DNA from 2 places in the Paenibacillus sp. 276b genome. Region 1 is predicted to be linked to the other one. Evidence: riboswitches for the same ligand, from Rfam matches in the RefSeq annotation. Region 1 holds a riboswitch; the other holds the start of a gene.

Region 1 (3,419 bases):
TGACCTTCCTTCATCATGGCGTTTAGCCATTCCAGGTCTTGGTTCGATAATGCATTTCCGTCAGATAAACGACTTGCAAGAGCCTGCAATTCATTTCTAAAGTTTCTCAAGGCTCCCTCCTCTTCCGGAGAAGCAGGTACAGGTGCAATCAGTTGCCATTGTTTGATAAATCCTTGCTGCCATTCGGTTTTACCAAGCTTGTCCTCTGAACGATCCCCGCCACGCCAGTCATGGTAATCACTGTTTACAAAATCAGTCCATAGTCTATCCATACGTACCTCCGCTAAAATGTAACTACCTATATTTAAAAAGATAGTTACAATTATTCATGTTTGGGTTATATTAATTGTAACCACATTTAAGCACTTTAGCTAGTTACCATGAATTCATTTTAGGGAGGAAAAATCAATGACTACAACAGCAACAGAACTATTGCTCATTCAGAAAGATGATACCTGGGATCAATGTAACTGGATTGTGCCTTTATCCAAGGCACTCGAAGGACTGACTGCTGAACAGGCAGCCTGGGTTCCATCATCCGGTGGATTAAGCATCTGGCAGTTGGTTAACCATATGTATTACTATAATCATCGCTTGTTGAGTCGTATTCAGGGCACAACACCCTCTGGTGCTCCTGCCGAAAACAATGAATCCACCTTCGGAGATCCGGGCGACCCTTCTGATACTGCTGGCTGGAGTGTACTTATGCAAAATACAACGCAATTAGCCGGACAACTTCGTGATCAGCTCGCTTCATTAGAAGAATCCGATCTTGAAGCCCCGTACATGGATACAGATGAAAAATGGGCACATGAGCTTGCCCGCTGGGTACTCCACGATGCGTATCATGCAGGACAGATTGTATTATTACGCAGACAACAAGGAAGCTGGAATATCATATTCTAAAAAAACACTTGAACTGCTAGCGCTTACAGGAATAAGATGGACTTATTAATGTTACAGCTTGTTCAATACACAATATAATTGAATAGGATCTTCGGGGTAGGGTGCAATTCCCAACCGGCGGTGATGTTCTTCGGAACCAGCCCGCGACTCGCTGTTTGACCCGATGTAGGGATTCAGCGACTGACTTGGTGTGACTCCAAGGCCGACGGTAAAGTCCGGATGAGAGAAGATCAACACATTGACATGCCGTTACCGAAAGGCTTATTTTCGTACGACATGTCAATGATTGAGCCCCCGTTTATTTGGTGTATACCAAAACGGGGGCTTTTGTCGATTTTGCCAACTGAAGATTCCGTGTTCTGACGAAGGAGTCCTGAATATGGAAAAGACACAACCTGCATCAACAGTTTACCGCAAGGAACGAAGTAATACCGGATTCTGGCTCGTCGTGCTCGGCGCCGCCCTTTGGGGTGTAGATCCACTGTTCCGTATTATTTTGCTCAAAACGATGACCTCCACGCAGATTGTACTGGTGGAACATATTATTGTCAGCCTTGTGGCGATTCCCGTGTTATGGAAGTTCCGGGCCGATCTGAAAAACCTGCGTGCTCGCCACTGGATTGCCGTGATATTTATCTCCTGGGGAGGATCTGCTCTCGCCACGGTATTGTTCACCCTGGCACTTACGCATAACGATCCCAACACCGTTTTGTTATTGCAAAAGATGCAGCCGCTATTTGCGATTGTTCTGGCTAAGCTGCTGCTGAAAGAAACATTGCCTCGCCGCTTCGGTGGACTGTTTATCATTGCACTTGCAGGAACATACCTGCTCACGTTTGGATTTACCCTTCCCCTTGGCAACTGGGACAATTGGGTTCATGCAGGTAGCCTGTTATCACTGGGTGCAGCTGCATTGTGGGGCGGTTCAACAGTTATGGGGCGGCTGATGCTGGGGCAAACCCGTTATGAAACGGTCACCTCTCTGCGCTTTGTCGTAGCCTTGCCACTGCTGATCTTTATGACGTGGAACGAAGGTGCTGCCTGGACATTCCCTTCCGCTACAGGTGAACAGGCGGCTGTAGCACTTAATATTCTGGGTCAGGCATTACTGCCAGGGTTACTGAGTCTTCTGTTATATTACAAAGGGCTCTCCTCCACCAAGGCCTCAGTCGCAACGCTCGCAGAACTGAGCTTCCCGATGGCCGGTGTACTGGTAAACTGGATTGCATTCCGCACATTAATTACATGGGAGCAACTGGTGGGCTTCATCCTCATCTGGATTGCCCTATTCGCCATCTCCAAACAGCAAGAACGATCAGCGACTCCGGCTGACGGTGCACCAAAGCTCCGTACGGATTGAATTTTATATAAAAGCAAATCAATTAAGGCACTGGACATCCTTTGAGATGTTCAGTGCCTTTTGTCTTTTCGCTATTCCGGTGGTACGATGACTTATGGAATAGTAGATTAAGTCAATTTAGAGAGGAACGATCATCATGTCTTCGTCTTCATCATTTTCGTATACATCTTACGATGCTATAGGTTTGGCTGAATTGGTTCGCGCACGGGAGATATCGCCTGTCGAATTGCTGGAAGCGGCGTATGCACGCCTGGAAGAAGTGAACCCGCAGCTCAATGCAGTCATTCGTACATATGAAACACGTGCACGTCAGGAAGCGAGTATAGTTCGCCCGGGAGAGCAGCCCTTTGCCGGCGTGCCCTTGTTATTGAAAGATATCTCTCAATCCCTGGAAGGTGAAATTCTCACCTCGGGTTCTCGTCTTCTCAGTGAGCATCGGGCACAGCGGAATTCTAATTTCGTTTCCCGTCTGCGCGATGCAGGCTTCATTATCATCGGACATACCAACACACCGGAATTTGGCCTGAAAAATATTACTGAACCCCGTCTTCACGGTCCAAGTCGAAATCCATGGAATACGAATCACTCGCCAGGCGGTTCAAGTGGAGGTGCCGCTGCCGCGGTAGCCTCGGGAATTGTACCCCTTGCGGGAGCCAGTGACGGTGGCGGTTCCATCCGAATCCCTGCTTCATTCAGCGGCTTGTTCGGACTAAAACCTACACGTGGACGGACACCTGTTGGACCGGGAGTTGGTCGTCAGTGGCAGGGTGCTTCAATTGATTTTGCCTTGTCCCGTTCCGTTCGCGACAGCGCTGCTTTGCTGGATACACTGCAAGTGATTCAGCCAGAAGCTGCGTTTCATGCTCCCCTCTTTCCAGGAAGCTACTTGGCTGATATGCACTATCCTCATCAACGCAAACTGAAAATTGCGTATACTACGGATTCGCCTGTGGGGACACCTGTCAGCGCGGAAGCCAAAGAATCTGTATACAAGCTCGTCCGCTGGCTGGAAGAACAAGGTCATGAGGTTGAAGAAAAGCTGAGTCCGGTTAATGGAGTCAAATTGATGGAGAACTATTACATGATGAACAGCGGCGAAATGGCGGCGATGATCTCTTCGATGGAACGTTCTATGGGCAGAGCATTAACCTCT
Region 2 (3,419 bases), on a different contig from region 1:
CCAGTTACCCGTTAATTAAAGAACAAATAGTGGAGCACTATATGAAGAAGACAAAAAAGGACACTCCTTTTTTGTCTTCTTTTGCATCTTTAGGGCTGGATTTTGAAAAAAACTTGCTTATTATTTTGCGATCAATCCATTTTCAGTGTACACTAAGAAAAGTGCTATAAAGCTTGGCCCAGGGTCATGCGTTCTGGCACCATTAACGATGGTCAATACGAAAGGAGTCATTTACATATGGCGAAACAAGCGAAAATCAAAATGGCAAACGGCGGAGAAGTTGTAATCGATTTGTTCGATCAAGAAGCTCCAAACACAGTAGCAAACTTTGAGAAACTGGCTAACTCCGGTTTCTACAACGGTCTTGTATTCCACCGTGTTATTCCGGGCTTTGTAGCTCAAGGCGGATGCCCTAACGGTTCCGGTGCAGGCGGCCCAGGTTACACAATTAACTGTGAAATCAACCCGAACAAACATGAGCGTGGAACTTTGGCTATGGCTCATGCAGGCCGTAACACAGGGGGAAGCCAGTTCTACATCTGCTACCAACCGCAACCACATTTGGATGGACAACATACTGTATTTGGTAAAGTAACCAAAGGTATGGAATTCGTGGACGCTTTCGAAGGTCGCGACAAAATGGAAACAGTTGAAGTAGTAGAAGCTTAATCAATAAACGTATGTAAACCGTTTCGCAATTAGCGAAGCGGTTTTTGTTTACACTTAAGCTTATTAAAAGTTAGTATGTGACAAAAAGGAACAAAAAACAATTGATTTTTTGACGTTAAAGTGCTAACATCCAATTAATAACGCAACGAATCCTTCAGGGCAGGGTGTAATTCCCTACCGGCGGTGATGCAGTATGTGAGGATATCTATCCAGCATTGATGCAAAGTCCGTGACCCGTCTGCCTGTGGCAGATGGCTGATCTGGTGTAATTCCAGAACCGACAGTATAGTCTGGATGGGAGAAGGAGAGGGTGCAGTCCTTAGGGGCCGCATTCCGCAGGAGTGTTGCTGTACAGTTTTTGACGAATTCATTTCCTGTGCAGGGAGAAATCCGGTTACTTCCGGAAATCTTCATACATATGCCACATCATAGAAGCTCTTTACCTGTAATTGAAGTTCATTAAGGTATGTGTCTGCTTTCACTTGCCTGAAATGAAGTTTTGGGCGATGTGTTGTTGGCAATGTATCAATAGTACTGCTGGTGACACATGTCTCTCATCATCCCCATCGAACGGTTTGTTCGACGGGGATTTTTTATTGGATATGGAACATGCCTCTCTGTTGGAAGGGAGGTCTATAACTTAAGATTTTAACCGTGGGGTGAACGGACTTGGAAATGATTAATGATGAATTTTATATGGCGCTAGCACTGGATATGGCAGAACGGGCACAAGGACAGACCGGAATCAATCCGGTAGTTGGTTGTGTCGTGGTAAAAGAAGGACGTATCGTGGGCCTCGGAAGTCATCTCAAACGGGGAACGGGTCATGCAGAGGTTCATGCACTGAACATGGCGGGTAGTGATGCTGAAGGCAGTACAGTGTACGTTACGCTCGAACCCTGTAGCCATTATGGCAAGACTCCACCATGCAGTGAACGTCTCATTCATGAGAAAGTGAAACGTGTCGTTGTATGCTGCGAAGATCCGAATCCGCAAGTATCCGGCAGAGGAATCAGCATGCTGCGTCAACAAGGGATCGAAGTTGAAGTTGGAGTGCTGCGTGAGCGCGGAAGACGGATGAACGAGAAATTTATCAAATACATTACAACAGGTCTCCCCTTTGTAACTTTGAAGACGGCCTCTACACTGGATGGCAAAATTGCTACGCGTAGCGGTGACAGCAAATGGATCTCTAACGAGTCTGCTCGCGAGATTGTACACGCGCTTCGCCATCGCCATCAAGGAATTATGGTTGGTGTGGAAACGGTCATTGCAGACAATCCCGAACTGACGACTCGCTTGCAAGTGGAAGGGATCAGCCCGGTACGAATCGTGGTCGATTCCAAGCTACGCCTGCCTGTAGGCGCCAAAATGGTCAAGGATGGCCTTGCACCTACCTGGGTACTTACAACAGATGAGGCGAGCCCTGAAGCGGCTGAGCGGCTGGAAGCCTATGGGGTGGAGATTATACGTTGTGGTCCAGGACCACGTGTTGATCTGCTGAGTGCACTCAGCAAGCTCGGTGAGCGTGAGATTGGTTCGATTCTGCTTGAAGGCGGGGGCACACTGAATGGGTCCATGCTGGAAGCACGGTTGGTAGATCGACTGCTCATGTTCATTGCTCCGAAAATTGTCGGAGGATACGAAACACCAGGCAGTTTCCGCTTTGAGGGTGTAGAGCGCATGAGTCAGGCGATTCAATTACATCAGCTGGAAATTGAGCAAGTTGGAGATAATATCAGCATTGGCGGAATTCCGGTTTGGCCTGAATAAATGAATTAACGATAACGAAATAAATAAAGGAGGCGGTAGCATGTTTACCGGTTTGGTGGAAGAAGTCGGTCAGATCCGGCGGATAGGTCGGAAAGGCGAAGCGATGGTCCTGAATATCGGAGCTTCCGCCATCATGAACGACTTGAAGATTGGCGATAGTGTAGCTGTAAACGGGGTATGCTTAACTGCGACAACCCTGGAGGGTGGCGGATTTACTGCCGATGTGATGCCCGAGACATATCGACATACCAACCTTAGTCAATTGCAATCCGGTAGCAAAGTTAATCTGGAGCGAGCCATGCTGTCAGGTGGACGTTTTGGTGGGCATATCGTTCAGGGCCATGTCGATGGCACTGGGGTCATTGGCAGCATTACACGTGACCAGAATGCAATTGTTTTCGAGATCAAACCTGATGATACGCAGCTGTTCAAATATCTGATACCCAAAGGGTCTGTAACCCTGGACGGAATTAGTCTGACCGTTGTGCATACTTCACAGACCGCATTCACTGTATCCATTATTCCACATACCATTGGTGAGACTGTATTGAATGTGAAAAAGACGGGAGATACCATCAATATTGAGTGTGATATTTTGGGCAAATATGTGGATCATCTGCTGCACTATGGTAAGGGACATCAGGAGACCGGTGCGGGCAAGCCGCGAAGTATCAGTGAGGATTTCCTCGCTAATCACGGCTTTGCTTAACAAATCGTAATTGATTAACTACAAATATAAATTGAAATGGAAACTGGAGGGGGACCTATGTTAGAGAAATCCATTCTGAATTCTATTGAGGAAGCCATCTACGATCTCATGCAGGGTAAACCGGTTATTGTGGTGGATGATGAGGATCGGGAGAATGAAGGCGACTTTATCGCTTTGGCGGAAAAGGCTACACCTGAAGTGATCAATTTCATGATTACCGAAGGCAGAGGTCTGGTGTGTGTTCCCATTACGCAGCAACGTGCCGATG

The links. Region 1 has a riboswitch for FMN ahead of BLV50_RS05585 (DMT family transporter). Riboswitches for the same ligand answer to the same signal wherever they lie in the genome.
Region 2: it holds a riboswitch for FMN, as region 1 does, so the genes downstream of both, ribD (bifunctional diaminohydroxyphosphoribosylaminopyrimidine deaminase/5-amino-6-(5-phosphoribosylamino)uracil reductase RibD) here and BLV50_RS05585 (DMT family transporter) in region 1, are expected to answer to the same signal.

What each region holds. Positions count from the first base shown of each region.
Region 1 covers NZ_FNRR01000001.1:1,295,505-1,298,923, reverse strand. Annotated here, with positions in the region: gene BLV50_RS05595 (CGNR zinc finger domain-containing protein) at 1-272, opposite strand, end outside; gene BLV50_RS05590 (DinB family protein) at 409-906, shown strand; FMN riboswitch at 990-1,141, shown strand; gene BLV50_RS05585 (DMT family transporter) at 1,286-2,266, shown strand; gene BLV50_RS05580 (amidase) at 2,403-3,419, shown strand, end outside.
Region 2 covers NZ_FNRR01000007.1:29,049-32,467, reverse strand. Annotated here, with positions in the region: gene lysA (diaminopimelate decarboxylase) at 1-15, shown strand, start outside; gene BLV50_RS25660 (peptidylprolyl isomerase) at 238-669, shown strand; FMN riboswitch at 816-979, shown strand; gene ribD (bifunctional diaminohydroxyphosphoribosylaminopyrimidine deaminase/5-amino-6-(5-phosphoribosylamino)uracil reductase RibD) at 1,339-2,442, shown strand; gene ribE (riboflavin synthase) at 2,483-3,151, shown strand; gene BLV50_RS25645 (bifunctional 3,4-dihydroxy-2-butanone-4-phosphate synthase/GTP cyclohydrolase II) at 3,209-3,419, shown strand, end outside.